One region of the Paenibacillus sp. FSL E2-0201 genome, then DNA from elsewhere that is predicted to be linked to it. Evidence: riboswitches for the same ligand, from Rfam matches in the RefSeq annotation. Region 1 holds a riboswitch; each other region holds the start of a gene.
The links. Region 1 has a riboswitch for cyclic di-GMP ahead of NSU15_RS20710 (thiamine pyrophosphate-binding protein). Riboswitches for the same ligand answer to the same signal wherever they lie in the genome.

Region 1 (4,288 bases):
TCCATATTGACGGTGCCAGTTGGCATCCTTCGGATGAGACTTATCCGTTCCTTTCTGTACTGCAGAGAGCTCTTTGGGAAGACCGTAAAGTAAAAATCACTTATCTCCGGAACGACGAGACAAAAGTCCGGATGATTGAACCTCTTGGGTTAGTTGCAAAACGAGGAGTTTGGTATGTCGTAGCCAATATAGGGGATGAACTGCGAACCTTTCGTGTGTCCAGATTGATAAACGTAGAAGAGACCAATGAGCGGTTTAACAGGCCTGATGAATTTGATTTAAAACATTATTGGGAAGAGTCCACTACAGCCTTCAAAGCAGCACTGCCAAAATATCCGGTAAAATTAAGGGTTAGAACATCTGTCTTAAAAGAATTGCAACGTGAAAGATTCGTTTCTATCCATATGATAGAGCCATCTAGCAATGCAGAGTGGGTGAACGTAGAAGCCGAATTTAATACGATCGAGTCGGCCTGCCGGATAATCCTTTCTTTTAGTCCCTCGGTTATTGTACTTTCACCGCAAGAACTTTTAGAGATGGTAAAGTCTGCTATCGCAAAAATTTCCGCTATTTATGAGGATTTTTGACACGAAATCTAAAGAACTACTCCGAAAAGAAGATTTATGTCAGTTCTTACTATAGACCAATCACCTTTAAATCCCATATAATAACACCAATACATAATATTAATAAGGAGGACATTATACCAATGAACTGGATGCATAAACTTCCGTTAAAACAAAGAATTGTTGCCGGATGTTACCTCGTTGCCGCACTATTTGCCATTCCTGTTTTAGTTACTTTTATGATCTTAGGCAACATTATTTTGGGTATTGTTCTAATCGTCGTTCTTGCTGCTCTAACCTTCCCAGTGGCCCGCTTTATCGAGAGAACGCTTACATCTTCTTTTGATGACATCGCGAATGTATCTCATAGTATTTCAAAAGGGGATTTTACTAGTAGAGCCGACGAGAACGGGTCTATGGGGGACGTAAGCCGTTCCTTTAATACTATGATTGACAAGCTCAAGAAGATTTTGACAGAAGCATCACAAATCACTCGTCAAGTTATGGATGCAAGCCGTGGAATCGAAGATAAGAATCAGAATTTGAAAATTGTCATGGCACAGGTAGCCTCTTCGTCTAACGAGCTAGCTCTTGGTGCAAATGAAATATCTACGGATATCGCTGAAATGACAGAATCTATTAAAGATATTGAGAATAAAGTATCCAATTATACGAACTCAACAAAAGAAATGAACAGACGTTCAATACATACATTAGAGCTAGTTGAACAAGGACGCCAATCCGTTGATACTCAAGCTGAAGGCATGCGTAAAAACATCCAGGCTACTCAAAAAGTAGCTGACACTATCGAAGCCCTTTCTCAAAATGCTCGCGGCATTACGATGATCACAAAGACCATTACTGAGATCGCTGAACAGACCAACCTGTTATCACTAAATGCTTCCATCGAAGCAGCGCGTGCAGGAGAACATGGTCGAGGATTTGCTGTAGTCGCACAGGAGGTTCGCAAGCTCGCTGAAGAATCAACGGCTTCTACGAAGGAAGTCTTTGGCTTGGTTCGGAGCATCGAAACTGATATTAAACAAGCGATTGATAATATCGCTATCAACGAAGAAGTCGTACAGGTACAGAATGAGATGATCACTCAATCTGCTCATATCTTTGCTCAAATCGTGCAAAGTGTACAGTATATTACCGAGCAGATCTCCTCCTTCTCTGCCGAAAGTGATCTTATGTTGGAAAGTGCATTGAAAATCTCAAGTGCAATCGAGAATATCTCTGCGATCACGCAGCAAACCGCTGCCGGCACCGAAGAAGTATCAGCCGCTATGAATGAACAAATTAATGCCCTGCAGTCCGTTGCAGAAGAAACTGAGAAAATGACTCAGGCTGTATTTAATCTACAGAAGACGATCCATATTTTCAAGTTTTAAGTGACGTCCAAATCATATAAACAAATTCAAAAACTGCTCCTAAGCTTAGACTTAGGAGCAGTTTTTTTATATCTATTATTTCATAGGTTCGACAAGACTTTCGTCAAAATTCGAGTTAATTTGCGATAATATATTGACAAAGAGTGTCTAGGAATATATTGTAAAGGAAAATTCTTCTTATAAATTTCTAAATTAATATTGGCAAAATCTTCGAAAGAGGATGACGCAAAACCATGGATCTACAGCCTCATTTTTAATCTGAGGCCATGACTGCCAGGTTGCTGAAAACCAAGACGACTGGACTTTTGTTCAGTCTCTATGGCGATTTATGCTACCAACCTGTGCCCTATTTTAGAGCACAGGTTTTCTAGTGTTTGGTTTTAAAATAACAATCAACTTGTGAGGTGTATTTTTTGAAGACAGTCGCAGATTACATGTCGGAAGCACTACGGAACCTTGGTGTTACCCATTCCTTTGGTATCATCGGTAAATCCATTTGTCCTATCGTTCTTAAAATGGTAGATTACGGTATTGAATTTATTCCTGGAAGACATGAAAGCAGTTCCGGCTTCGAAGCAGCTGGTTATGCGCTGAAAACTGGAAAACTAGGCGTAGCTTTTGGCACTTCGGGTCCTGGTGGAACAAACCTACTAACTGCAGCAGCACATGCTAAGGCCAACAACCTACCTGTCCTATTTATTACTGGCCATCAATCTATTAAAGAGCTTGGAATTCCCCAATGTCAGGACTCTACCTCTTTTCTAGCTGATTTAGCTGATATGTTTAGACCTGCCACCTTATATAGCAAGCTTATTGAACGTGGAGATCACTTTAGCACAATCTTTAATCATGCCATATCCATTGCTTTGAGCGGTAATCGTGGTCCCGTTCACCTTTGTATTCCCTTTGATGTACAAACGGAATTGCTAGAGGAATGTAATATTGTAATCCCTGAACGCGAATCACTGGTCAGCCATGCTAATATCGACCGTGTACTTGATGCTATAAATAACTCAAAGAATCCAATAATTATCGCGGGTAAAGGCGTTAACCGCTCAGGAGCACATAGTGAGCTAATTCAATTAGCAGAAACATTTAATATTCCTGTAGTTACATCTCCAGGTGGTAAAGGAGCTATAGCTTGGGATCATCCACTCTATCACGGTCCAATTGGAGTAGGCGGTTGTACCCATGGGGATGACTTGCTGAATCAAAGTGATCTATTTATCGTTCTCGGGTCACGTTTAAGCGATATGACTATTTGTAATCTTAAAAAGGAAAATCATCCTGCAACATTAATTCAGTTTGATAGCGATCCGACTTTTGTCGGAAAAATATTGTTCTCTAAAACGATTCCAGTGACTGGAGATCTACGTGACAATCTAGTTTGCTATCTCAATAATATTGACACGAACAACATCACAAAACGCGAAGCACCGACAAATTCCGATTATACCGAAGAGCCTCCGATTTTACCAAACCTTTCACTTGCATCGGTCTTGAGTACGATGAGTGATTTGATTCCTTATAACAGCACAGTCTTTGTTGATGATGGAAGTCACGGTTTCCATGCTGCGAAATGGTACAAGGTTAAGAAACCTGGCAGTTTTGTATTCGATGCTTACTTTGCTTGTATGGGTAATTCCATCGGGATGGCAATTGGCGCAAAGGTTGCTGCACCAGAAGAAACGATCTTCTGCATTACAGGAGACGGCTGCTTTATGATGCTAGGCGCAGAGATTAACGCTGCTGTCTGCAAGGATATTCCTGTCATATTCATTGTTGTGAATAATAAACAGCTAGATATGGCTCTAAAAGGTATGGAAAAAACTACAGGACGTATTGACGGAACGATCTACGAAGTCCCTATGGACGCTGTGAAATTCGCAGAATCACTTGGTGCTACGGGTTACAAATGTGAGACAGCTGAGGAGTTCGAAACAGCTATCAAGGACGCTGTTGCCATCAACCGTGTTGCCGTCATTGAACTGCTAACAGACCGTGATGAGGTCCCTCCGACTGCTCATCGTACTTTGAACCTAAATTAGGAGGTCACTTATGAAAGACAATGTAAACAGTGGTCTTAACCACTTCACGAATCTCTCAGGAGACTACGGAGCTAAGGCACTGGCTCCGATTAAAGAACATTTCCCTGATTTGGCTGAATTTATTATGGGAAATGCCTACGGCGATATTTTTCAACGCAACACAATCGAAGCTGACTGGAAGGAAATCGCAGTTATCTCTGCCCTGATTTCGATGGGTCAGTTTGATCAATTGGGTGTTCATTATGTCATGGCTCTTCGTGTGGGAGTTACTGTAGAACAA
Region 2 (4,288 bases), 2.6 Mb from region 1:
AAAGCCTAGTACCGATGCCTCTGACAGTGGACTGTTGTACACGCCAAAGGAAGCGCGGGAATCACTCAGCTGATGAAGCGGAGAGAACAATTCTCCGGTCTTACTGTCGTGCAGCACTAGATGGCGATGAGCGAAGGTTCCGCGCTGAGCATCCTGACCGCTCAGGCGAATTGGCGTACCATCCTTAAGAATGGTAGCGAAAGCGAGAGACTCAGCGAGTGCCCAGTCGACCTTTTCGCCCTCATTCAGTGCATCCTTGCGACGCTGCAGAATTCGTTCCAGCTTCGGATAGACTTGGAATCCTTTTGGAACAGTCAGCAGTTCACGATTGATCTCCTGCAGACTGGAGACGGATAATGCTGTAGAGCCTGGCGCAGCGTGTTCCGCATCTAGCGGAATGAAGGCTTTCGGTTCTTTTTTCTTGTGATTGCCTTCCTTCATGCTATCGTACGCACGTTGCAATACGCTCTCTGCTGCAGCATTCATCTCCTTAACATCATCGGCTGTCAGAATCTTTTCACGCTGAAGTCGCTCAGCATAGACCTTGTAGACGGTTGGATGTTTGCGCACCTTACTGTAGACAATAGGCTGTGTAGTGTCAGGATCATCCATCTCGTTGTGACCATGACGGCGGTAGCCGATGAGATCAATTACGAAATCCTTTTTAAATTGGTGGCGATATGCGCTAGCTAAGCGAACAGCTGCTACACAGGCTTCCGGATCATCGGCATTGACATGGACAATCGGGATTTCGTACCCTTTGGCGATGTCACTGGCATAATGCGTAGAACGGGAGTCTTCACTTTCTGTCGTAAAGCCGATCCGGTTATTTACAATAATATGGATCGTCCCACCATTTTGATAACCTTGAAGTTTGCCGATATTAAGTGTTTCTGCAACAATCCCTTCACCTGGAAAAGCAGCATCACCATGCATCAGCACCGCCATAGCTTTACTGGTATCAATCTTCGGCAATCCTGCAGTGCTGCGATCTTCTTGAGCGGCACGAGTAAAGCCTTCCACGACAGGATTAACGAATTCCAAGTGACTTGGGTTATTTGCTAGTGTTATTCTTGTGCGTACGGTTTCTCCTTCACGGACAGCACGGTCTGCTCCGAGATGGTATTTTACATCACCCGTCCAACCATAGTTAATGCCTGTAGAGCCTTCGGAAGGGAAGAGCTCCTTGTTCGGAGAATGATGAAACTCTGAAAATATAATATCATAAGGTTTACCCAAAATATGTGCAAGAACGTTGAGACGGCCGCGATGCGCCATGCCCATGAGAATATGCTCTGCACCGTCATGCGCAGCAGCACGTACGATTTCATCGAGCATCGGCACAAGAGCGTCATTGCCTTCCAGGCTGAAACGCTTCTGACCTACAAAGGTCTTGTGAAGGAAGGTTTCGAATTGCTCTACTTGAATTAGGCGATTCAGTAGCTCTTTGCGTTCTGTATTATTCAAGGGTGCTGGTGAGCTTGTGGATTCGGCCTGTCTATTCAGCCATTGTAATTCTTTTTCCTCGTGCACATGCCCGAATTCATAGGCGATAGTCTTGGTATATGCTTGACGCATACGCTGAACAGCATCCCATCCGGTGTGCACATCATTTGGCGCATTCTCCCAAATGAGTGTGGCAGGTAATGCAATCAGATCCTCACGAGTCAGCCCATAGGTTTCGAGTTCGAGATATTTAGCCATGGGGTTGTGGTCCCGCTCAAGCGGATCAATGTCAGCGGCCATATGGCCATATATACGAATATTAGCGATTAACTTGGAAGCTCTTACTGCCTTTCTAAGCCATTCGGTGTCTCCCGAAATGCGAGGCTGTGGAGCCGGTTCGCTATCCGGTGTTAATGGTGGGGGACCCGAATTTGTAAAAAGCTCGCGATAATTATTCTCTACGGTGGATGGGTCTTTCACAAACTGCTCATATCTTTCTTGAATGTAGCCTAAATTGGGTCCATAATACTTACTCCAAATGGATTCGTTATAGGGCTCTTTGGCTGCCATGAATACATCCTCCTCAACGGATGAACTCCATACGTGACATTTTGTGTCAATGCTTGTAGGAGCTGTGATGATTGCGGTTTCATTCCTCATCTTATTGTGCTACTTTCCACACATGTAATCAATTCATTCTTTCGTCTAATACGTTCGCAAAATGGTATGGGTTAGCTTGTTCTACTAAATAAAGAGTTGTTCTTTTTTATTACCCATTCTAAAGGCCTACTAAAATGATTCTATTATCCTTAATTTTAACTAAATAGGGATTGGGACATTATTATATTGGCTTATATAATTTTATGAATAAGACGAGTATCGCGATAATAGGACAGGAAATTCTATAAAAGAACTTCTATTTTTTGTTTTTTAATGGAAAAACTAATCAGAAATCGACACACTTTTTCACTTTAGTATAGTATAATGTTATTGCAGTTAGCGTTTTTCATATATTTCAAAGTAGATCCTTTCACGTAAAGGGTCCAGTAAAAGGTAAACTTGCCGAAAGGCAGGGGCACAAAGTCGCGGGTCTAAGGTAGAAATACTATGACAGCCGGATTGCCTGGGGACGTAAAATCTTAGGAGGAGATTTTTTGGACAAGTCCAACCAGGGAAGCAACAGAGAACAGCAGGTCATTGATCTAGACGTAGAGTGGGTCCATTTATTATTAGCAGCTAAGAAGGCTGGCATAAAGGCAGATGAAATTCGTCGCTTCTTTCATGAGAAGACTGTGCAAGCCGTGCAGTAATACATTCAGAGCATTACATATCAAATGAGCACAGCGATAACTCGCTGTGCTTTTTTTCTTTATATTAAGAAGCTATAAGTTTCAGATGACACACTGTCCTTATATTCTAGTAGAATATAAAACGCCTTCGCAGTCCATATAGGAGAACGAAGGCGCTTATGCTTGATAGTATGAGTAGAAGAGGATCTTATCAGATCAGATGGAAGGATTAATCCTTCTGATCCAGGCGCCATTTCTGGTAGTCCAGAAACTCCTTGAATTCGCGTTTGCTTATGCCTGAGGCCATAGCTTCCTGCACCAATCGGAACCATTCCGAATCTAAAGGTGATTCCTCAGCATCATTAGGTTCTCCATAGAGCAAAGCGTGGATGGATACCTGAAGCGCGTCGGCGATCTTTTCGATAAATTGGATTGAAGGATTGGATTGGATGTTTCTCTCCACATTGCTAAGATACGACTTAGCAACATCCGCTCTGTCCGCAAGCTCAGATAGGGACAATCCCTTTTCTAGGCGGAGATGCTGGATACGTTGGCCCATATTTTGTGGCACTATGCTGACGCCCCTCCGTAATTTTTGTTATTAGTATAGCAAATATCAATAAATTCGACAAAGATTATTGTAAAGAAAAAAGCAGCATCTACTTATCCGCTTTCCGGAATAAGAATCTGCTGCTCTTCAAATGGAAGACTTATTAGATTATTTAGCGGATCCAGCAGTTTGCTTACCTACGAAATCCCAAGTCAGAGTTAATGAATCTTTTTGGAAGTAGTTTTGCTCTTGGCCGTTATCAACAAATTCGAATTGAACGGTGAAGCTATCATTTGTGCCGGCCTTAATTCCAGATGCTTCGCTAGTACCCCAGATTGCATCAAGTCCAGTGTTTTTTACGAGATCCGGTGTCTGAGTCTTCAAATCGGCCAGGGTAGTTTCCCAAACTACTTTCTCTTCACTACCAGGTAAGATGCCGCTTTTATCTTTATTCACCAGGAATTTAACTTTGATGAATTTTGCCAAATCGTTAGCGCCGTTGTTACCACCTACATCATTAATAGAGGTAGCTGTTTTGAGGAGGATCGAACCGATATCAAGTGTACCGTCATTTTTTAGTTTGAAGTCTCTTTTGATCGTATCGCCTGGCTTCAGATCCTTCAAATCAACGATAACAGAAGGATCAGAGTTCAAATCCAGTGTACCTGCTGCGAATGTAGCGGTGCTTTGTGCAGTGTCGCTAAAGTAAGCGAAAGTTCCTCCACCAATCAATGATAAACCCAGTGCTGCAGATGCTACGCCAAGACCCAATGTTTTTTTGATACCCATAATTAAAATTCCTCCTCGGTTTTTGTGGTTTTTTTATAAAAGTTATATATTGTAACTTCCGGTTCGTAAGCGGAAGCGGACAATCAACGAATTACTGTATTTCAGTTGGAGGTGGAGAGGTGGGCAGTATAGCCGCATTTTTCTTTTCGAGTGCAGCTACAGCCTTCCATGATGAATACAGGGCATAGAGCAGGAGCATCAAGCCTGGTACGAT
Region 3 (4,288 bases), 3.3 Mb from region 1:
CATGGTAAGGTCGCCATAAGACTGGAACCCCAGCATCACGCAGCTGTTCTAAATATCCAGCGATCTCATCTAGATCAGAGATTAGACTCTTATACTGAGCCGTCCCAGGCGTAACATAAGCATTAAACTTCTCTTGACTGAGACTTCTGTTTACATTGGACCATTCTGGAGAAGTTCCTGGCAAACTCTGATGGAATGTCATGGCTACAATGCCACCCGTCTGATTCCACTCCATTGCACTGTCAATTACTGCTTGCCGCTGTTCGGCGATTGTCCTTTTGGATTGATTATTAATCGCCCCTAATTCATAACCATGTAGAACGGCATTTTGTCCCGAAGTATTCTTCAGCTTATGAACCAGTTCATCTGGACTTTCTAGATAATCATGCTGACCAGACAGGATACCTTTGCCACGTAGATTCACCAAATTACTCAACAGTTGCTTGGCTTCTTCAGAAGCTGATGGATTGCTTGGTATAGCCGGGGGAAGAGAGGAAGAAACACTCATAGCCTTCGGAAGACTCTTAACCTCTCCCCAAGGCAGCAAGGAAAAAATAATAAACACCGGTAATATAGTAAACAACAATCTGTTTTGCTTATAATATTTACGCAAATAAATCCTCCTTTCGGTAGCTGTACTGCCTCCACAGGTAATAAATAACATACCTGTTATCGGACAATCGTCTTCTGACCTAATGAGGACTATAGCTTAGTAGCTCTGCAATAACGCAGAGCTACTAAGGATCGACCTTTAATTTTCATCAATCAGGAGACATCCGGAAGAAAAAGCGCACTTGCTGGAACTGTCTCTTTAACTTGACTAGCACTTTCCCACATCAAGCGGACTCTCGCATCGCCTTCATTTTCGTAATACTCCACCTTGATATCATATAGCTGACCAGCCTTCAGCGTAATATTGCCCTTACGCTCAGTGCCACTTTGCTTCGTCCAACTATCAATCACAGATTCCCCATTCACCCAGACACGGATGCCATCATCTGATGTAGTGTAAAATGTATATTGTTCATCATATAAGGGCTTAACTTTACCGCTCCAACGTATGGAGAAACGATCAATCCCAAGGGCGGCATCCGGCGATCCTTGCCGCCAATTGAAATCGATTATTGCATCGGTTCTAATAAGAGCTGCTGCTCCCGATAGCTGCATGTTGTTGTAATACTCTCCTGCAAGCCCCTTCGCGAGAGGAATTGCTGCCTCTCCCTCTTCTTCGGGAGGTGCCGGTGCGGCGCTAGGTGTGGGTACCAAGCTATTATTTAATTTATCTCTAGTCAGGGTATAGCTGCTATTCATAAAAGTTTTGATTGTATCTGCACTGTTATTCTCATAAAGCATTTTTCCCCAGCTCATCATATAAGTCCATTTACTTTGTGATTGTTGAAGCTTCTCCAGATTAGGCATTTCACCATTTTCCCCGATCGCAATCGGTTTGCCCGCGGCTAGACTCAACAAGCTATCATAGTATTTTTGCTGGTAATCATTTTCGTATATGTCTGCTGCCAGGATATCTACTTTATCAGCTCCTGGATAAGTTAACGCATACGGATCTGACCAAACATTGGGAGCATTCGGACTCCATACCCATAACAAATTATTTAATTTATGAACGTTAACAAAACGGTCATACATAATATTCCAAAGTTTAGAAAAGTTATTTTTCTTCCCCCACCAGAACCAGTTCCCGTTCATTTCATGATAGGGTCTCCAAAGTACCGGGACGTTCGCATCTCGCAAGCTTTTTAGAGATACTGCCACCTTGTCAAGTTCAGCAATCAGACTGTTATATTGCTTGGTACCCGGTGTAACGTAACTATCGAATTCACTTTGGCTAAGCGTTTTTTTAACATTATCCCAGTCATAAGAGGTGCCCGGCAGGTTAGCATGAAAAGTCATAGCTACGATCCCGCCCGCTTTATTCCAGTTGATGGCGCTGTTTACCACATTTTGACGCTGCCAGGACATCGTTCCTTCAGACTGGCCACTGATCGCACCCATTTCATAACCGTGAAGAGCTGCATACTGTCCGCTGGTTCCCTTAAGCATATTGTTAATTTCATCTGGACTTTCTAAATAGTCATGCTGGCCAGCAAGGATTCCTTTTCCTGAGATTGAGTAAAAATAGTTAAGCAGCTTTACGGCTTCAGGTGAGGCTCCCGGGGTAACTGGCGTTCCAGAATTTGAAGCAGCTATGACAACAGACGGCGAAATTCCAACAGTAAGCGGAAGTGCAGTCAGAAACAGGACGAGTGACAGAAATGCACCAAACAATCGATACGTACGGTAAGCTTTCAAAATAATCTCCCTTTCGGTAGCCAGGCTGCCACTCTTTCGAAGGCCCTATAGCTTTGCGTCCCTACCTTTCGATAGGTTTGCCTTTTCAATTTAAGAGAAATAATCTCTCTTACCGTAAGTATCGACGACAATTAATGATATATTTAGTGTTTTTATGACTTTTTTTGATAATTGAGTCAATTTACCTGTTTTAAGAAATTCCGAATTGGTTAAATAGATAGGTTAGACCTATGAAATGAATTGTTGTAGTTCTATATCATTCCAGTCTAAAGTAATACGAATATTATCTTCTTCTACTAATTCAGAACCCGTCTGTACCTCTATAAACTCAACATCCGTCAAAGCAAGGATTGCGTGCTTCGTTCCTTCCGGTATACGTACCACGTCCCCAGCCTTCACATTATGTTTTTTCTCATTCAGCACAATACTTGCTTCGCCGCTGACGATTGTCCAAATTTCACTACGTTTGCGATGTAACTGATAGCTGATATTATTCCCCTCGGATATAAAAATCCGTTTAGTCAGCACTTCATTGCCCTCGTCATATTTCACATAATCAATAACTTTGTAATGGCCCCAGCGGCGTTCCTCGTACATCGGTCTCTGTTCAAAGGTCTTCAGCACTTCTTTAATCCGTGGACTCTCGGCTTTATGGGTAACTAGAATCCCATCCGGGCTAGCCGCGATGATCAGATCCTTCGCACCAATTACCGTAATTGGAATATCCAGCTCATTAATCAAGCAAGTCCCCTCAGAATCCGCCGTCACAAAACCCTTGCCTACATGCTTGCTGCTCATTTCCTCTGTTAGCGTATTCCACGTTCCAAGATCCTTCCAGAATCCATCATACGGCTGTACCACAATATGTTCTTCTTTCTCCACCACTTCATAATCAAAGCTGATGGAAGACAATAGCTTATATTGCTTCTGCAATTCTTCATATCCTAAAGGCAACCCTTTACGCTGCAAAATATCTAACAAGTACCCTAGACGGAAGGCAAATACTCCGCAATTCCACAATGCATTTTGCTCGATAAGCTGTTCTGCTTGTATGCGGTCTGGCTTCTCTTGAAAGTGACTCACCTTCATAAAACCGTTCTCCCCCGCCTCTTCGGTGGTAGGAATGATATATCCGTATTTCTCTGAGGCGTGTTCAGGAATAACACCCATTAGAGCCAGATTTGCTCCACTTTCTAGCATAGTCCCTTCAAGCATAGCTATGGTATCGAAAAAGGATGCTTCTACATAAGGGTCAACAGGCAAAATCGCTACCGTCTCCGCTGGAGAAACACCTGCAACCGAATAAAGATAGGTAGCTGTTAAGGCGATAGCCGGAAAAGTATCCCGACGCTCCGGTTCAACGATAATCGGCACATGACTTCCCAGTTGGCTTTGTATCATTTCTACTTGGCCGCGGCCGGTGGCCAGATAAGATGATTCTGCCATCCCCGCTTCCTCCAGCTGTCTCCAGACACGTTGTACCATCGACTCCGGTTCACCTTGAGGGCTTTCAAGTACCTTTAGAAATTGCTTTGAACGTGAGTCGTTGGACAACGGCCATAACCGTTTACCTGAACCGCCTGATAGAAGTACCATTTTCATAGATGAACCCTCCTTGAATTATGGAAATCGAGCATATTTGAATTGTTATCAAAACGTCAGCTTCCGCTTAGCCTTATTTCGAGCGGATGCATTAAAAAAATTTGTTAGGTATGAACCACTCCAAGGGATTTTGGACTTCCGATCGCTGTTATCCTCAGATTTCCTGATTGAACCGCTTCCCGCGGTAGAAATCCGAGGATAAAGGCGAACGCTAACGCTTCTACAGTTCCAAATTCCCTTTCCGTTCTTTACCTAACCAACTGCTTCTTAATTCTAATCCGTGCTGCACCGGGCTGTGCCAGCCGGAAGCAAGCACGTTTTTCTAAAGATTGGCTTCTGCTCCGGGGAGGCAGCAGCAGCAACTGCAAGAACAACG
Region 4 (4,288 bases), 2.1 Mb from region 1:
TGACCAAACATGGAGACCTCTATCCGAATTACCCACTGTACTTGATATGAAGTGGATTGATGAGGTTATAACTAAGGGCTTAGTTACTTGTCACTTCCAACCGATTGTGAACGTACGGGAAGAGATTTTTGCATACGAGCTCCTATCCAGATTTAAAAAAGAAGATGGGTCCCTAATCTATCCTAATGAGATATTTGCGGCGGCACGGAATCGTGGGCGTTTATATGCTTTAGACCGGTTATGTAGAATGACTGCTGTAAAATATGCTGCACCCTTAAATAAAAAAACGTTTATTAATTTTATCCCAACGTCGATCTACGCTCCAGAATTCTGCTTAAGATCAACCGTTGAACTGGCCAATCAATTAGGCGTCGATCCGTCTCTTTTTGTCTTTGAAGTTGTTGAGACGGAGAAAGTGGATGATCTCGCTCATTTGAAAGCTATTTTGACATATTACAAGGATCGGGGATTTGAATACGCTTTAGATGATGTTGGCGAGGGCTTCAGCACAATCGAGATGTTATGGGAGCTTAAACCCCATTACATGAAGCTGGATATGAAATATGTGCAGGGTGTGTCCAGCGATCTGAACAAACAGAAAATAGCTAAACAATTTTTACAAAAAGCTTTAGAAATACAATCCGTTCCTTTAGCAGAAGGTGTGGAGTTTAGAGAGGACTTTGAATGGCTTAAGCAGAGTGGTTATCAGTTGTTTCAGGGATGTTTATTTGGAAAGCCTGATCCTATTCCCAAACAGTGATCCTAATGAGGATATCTCCGTCTAGAGGATGAGATGGATTTCAGGTCAGAGTCTGAGTACAGGCAAACCCCGGGGTTGTATAATTAAGGTAATTGAGAAGGGGGACGGGATGGATATGAAATGGCATAAGTACATCACGCGCTGGGCGGAATCTAGAGGGTTAGGTGGACGGGAAATTGATTATCAATGGCCGTCTCCATCATTTCCGGTGGTAAGTATCCGCAGCAATTTAGGTCGATACTCAGGTCAGGGGTATGGTCACGGAAGCAAGCCACAAGTGAAGACGGCTGTTGGTTTAATTGCTATTGGAGATGTAGCTATAGGCTTGATATCCATAGGTGCAATAAGCGTCGGTGTACTATCCGTAGGTGCTATATCACTGGGGATGTGGTTAGCGCTCGGAGCGATAGCACTTAGTTGGCTTGGCTTTGCCGCGGGAGCAATTGCAATTGCAGGAGTGGCTGTGGGAGCGATCGCGATAGCCGAAAAAGCATTGGGAGCGATAGCCATAGGCGATACGGCGTTTGGGGCGATAGCCATAGGGCGAATCGCTGGAGGTGCGATAGCTATTGGACAATGGGCATATGGTGTAATCGCTGTTGGAGAGCATGGTTTCGGGTTAATTCCGATCACGGGTGATGTGTGGAATTGGTTCCGGCGTTTGTTTGGGCTAGGGGATTAAGCCGCTAAGCAGTTCTAAAGTATCATTCATAGTCTGGGATAGTTAATAAAAAATATCTATCAGAACAGAAAAACTAATTGCAATTACCTATTCGTATTTCATACCATTTAATCATGCGATCAGATGTAGCGTTATGTTACTCTTTGTAATGTATTCGAAACTTCATAGGCAAACCTATGGAAATGTAGGGACGCAAAGCTATAGGGACTAAGGTTATCATAACTATTGTCAGCCAGCTGCCAAAGAGTGTATTACGCTTTTTGTTAAAATATAAGAAAGTATAAGTTATACTCCTATACTTAATATCTTATATTTCTCGCTTAAACGCTTACCGTCCTTATAAGGACGCCGAAGGCGTTTATGCTTGTTAAGGTTTAATAAAAATTAAGTCTTAATTTTTATGCAACTTTATATGCAATCAAGCTACTCTTTTGGGGTAGTTTTTTTTGTGCCCATTTTTAGGCATAGAAGAGATTCATATTACATCTGGGGGGTAGAAAAGATGAAAAAAATGATTGCGATCGCTACATCGGCAGCCATGTTAGCTAGTTTTTCGAGTGAGGCAGGTTATGCTTTAGCAAGTGATGTAAGCAAGGTAAGTGTAGTGAACACTGTAGTACAAAGCAAGGCTGACCTATTCAGCAATGCGTCAGTTATTCCGTTTGATCTGTACGGCAAGGCTATCCTAGGCGCTTATAATGATGTTTTTAGAATGAATCCTGCGAATATTAAATCCATTACCAATAACGGTGGTAACTACTCAGGTTCACCTATAGCTAAGGCTATGGATGGCGATATGAGTACGCATTGGGAAACGGGCAAACCGAATAGTTCAACGTTTACGAATGAGGTTGTCTTTGTTTTCAATGAGTCCACTGAATTAAATAGAATCGTATACGCTGCAAGACAATCCAGTGCAAAGGGGAAGGGGTTTGCTCAGGAATTTGATATTTATGGCTCAACTACGGATGCAGGCGATTATACGCTAGTATCCTCTGGAGAATATAAAGGCGGAGCAGGTGACGTAGTAGAGATTCAGTTTGCACCTACAGCCTTCAAGAGACTTAAATTTGTCTTCAAAAAAGCTAACCAAGATTGGGCGAGTGCGGCTGAGTTTTCTTTTTACAAAGAAGATACCGTATCCACTAAAATGAAAAATTTATTTACAGATGATACCTTGAGTCAAGTTAGCGCAGCATTTAATACGATGGAGAAATTAACGGCTTTAGAACAAGAAGTGCAGACACATCCACTGTACGCGCAGTTTCAAGCAGATATAGAGAATGCAAAAGTACTTCTGGAGAATCATCAAATAGAGGCAACAGCGGCTAAGGTTTCGAAGCTAAAAGGCTATGGTACAGCATACGAAAATGCCTATAGCGAAGCTTATAGAATGCCAAACGCAAACGTATCAAAAGTAACGGTGAATGGTGGAAGCTACCCAGGTACGAAACCGGAATACATGCTCGATGATCTGCCTAATACACATTGGGAAACGAACAAAAATAATGACGACAGCTTCACGAATGAAGTCGTGTTTGAATTAGCACAGGCCAAAGTATTAGACAGAGTGGCTTTCTTGGCTAGAGATAATCGCAAAGGGTTCCCAGAAGCTTTTGAAATCTATGCATCAGAGACGAGTAAGGGAGAGACCTTTCAGCTCGTATCTAGCGGAACCGCGACTAGTACGAACGACTTTCTGGAGTTTAAATTCGAGCCTACGAAGTTTAAAAGATTGAAATTCAAGTTCACAAAAGCCAATATTAACAGACCTTTTGCGGCTGAATTTAGATTTTATACAGAGGATAAAGTAAGCGAAGCTGTGAATGGTATTTTCACAGATGGAACGATGAGTGCGGTTGTTCCTGCTTATAATAGCGCCAATGCAATCAATGAATTAGAAGAATCGGCAAAAGTACATCCGCTCTATCCAATCCTTAAAGACTCATTGGATTTGGCTAAGAAGCTAGTAAATGGTGAAGTTCAAACCGAAGGCACCATTATTGAGGCTGAACAGCGTGGAGATATGAAAAAGCATGCACAGCAAAACCTGAGAATTGGTTTCGGTACGAACAACCAACCTACGGGACTCGTTGCAATGCCTGGAGATACGATCAATGTTTATGTAGACGCAGCTTCTACTGATAAATTGCCTGCAATAGTATTTTCGCAACAAGAGGCTGCTTGGAATGTTTGGGCTAGAAGCGTGCAATTACGTCCTGGTAAAAACACTATAACCGTTCCTGAGTTCGCGACGAATAGTTATTATGCACATGATGTGACTAAGGGCGGTACAGTGTATATCGTCAATCCATATACAGCTGAGGAACAAGGGAAAGCACCTTTGATCCGGTTCGAGGGGCTTACGAAGATCCCTATGATGACAAAGACCACAGATCCAGAACAATTCAAAGCTTTCCTAACCACCTACAAACAAAAATTAGATGAAGATAAGGCAGCACATCCGAATGTTCAAGATCGCAAACTTATTGATGTAGTAGAAATGGTCAGCGATCATGTTATTTTTACAGGAACGGCTACAGAAGCGTATAACAAGTTTATTACACAAGAAAACAATCCACTGAATACCGTAACCGGCTATGATACTTGGATGAAGACGATCTTTGACTTCTATGGCTTGGATGGCAGCAGCGAGATTCATGATGCCAAGCTAATTCGTGAGAATATTCGATTGATGCAGCCTTATGGGGCGATGTATGCCGCGGGAGATCATACTGGGATACAAATTGGGACCGTAGCGACGATGTTAGGTGATTTTAACAAAGTCTATCCAGGTTGGGGATTGAATCATGAAATTGGGCATCGCTTGGCTATGGGTGAACGGG

Region 2: another riboswitch for cyclic di-GMP. It lies ahead of NSU15_RS01770 (anti-repressor SinI family protein); the one in region 1 lies ahead of NSU15_RS20710 (thiamine pyrophosphate-binding protein).
Region 3: another riboswitch for cyclic di-GMP. It lies ahead of NSU15_RS04645 (glycosyl hydrolase); the one in region 1 lies ahead of NSU15_RS20710 (thiamine pyrophosphate-binding protein).
Region 4: another riboswitch for cyclic di-GMP. It lies ahead of NSU15_RS29825 (NPCBM/NEW2 domain-containing protein); the one in region 1 lies ahead of NSU15_RS20710 (thiamine pyrophosphate-binding protein).

Annotation. Positions count from the first base shown of each region.
Region 1 covers NZ_CP150154.1:4,537,116-4,541,403, forward strand. The annotation lists gene NSU15_RS20700 (YafY family protein) at 1-587, shown strand, start outside; gene NSU15_RS20705 (HAMP domain-containing methyl-accepting chemotaxis protein) at 710-1,960, shown strand; cyclic di-GMP riboswitch class I at 2,151-2,246, shown strand; gene NSU15_RS20710 (thiamine pyrophosphate-binding protein) at 2,365-4,008, shown strand; gene NSU15_RS20715 (carboxymuconolactone decarboxylase family protein) at 4,019-4,288, shown strand, end outside.
Region 2 covers NZ_CP150154.1:392,538-396,825, forward strand. The annotation lists gene NSU15_RS01765 (2-oxoglutarate dehydrogenase E1 component) at 1-2,016, opposite strand, end outside; cyclic di-GMP riboswitch class I at 2,489-2,573, shown strand; gene NSU15_RS01770 (anti-repressor SinI family protein) at 2,601-2,756, shown strand; gene NSU15_RS01775 (helix-turn-helix domain-containing protein) at 2,965-3,294, opposite strand; gene NSU15_RS01780 (TasA family protein) at 3,454-4,074, opposite strand; gene NSU15_RS01785 (signal peptidase I) at 4,166-4,288, opposite strand, start outside.
Region 3 covers NZ_CP150154.1:1,055,998-1,060,285, reverse strand. The annotation lists gene NSU15_RS04650 (glycosyl hydrolase) at 1-613, opposite strand, end outside; gene NSU15_RS04645 (glycosyl hydrolase) at 766-2,310, opposite strand; cyclic di-GMP riboswitch class I at 2,323-2,402, opposite strand; gene NSU15_RS04640 (sugar phosphate nucleotidyltransferase) at 2,539-3,912, opposite strand.
Region 4 covers NZ_CP150154.1:6,626,600-6,630,887, reverse strand. The annotation lists gene NSU15_RS29835 (EAL domain-containing protein) at 1-760, shown strand, start outside; gene NSU15_RS29830 (hypothetical protein) at 870-1,442, shown strand; cyclic di-GMP riboswitch class I at 1,600-1,686, shown strand; gene NSU15_RS29825 (NPCBM/NEW2 domain-containing protein) at 1,945-4,288, shown strand, end outside.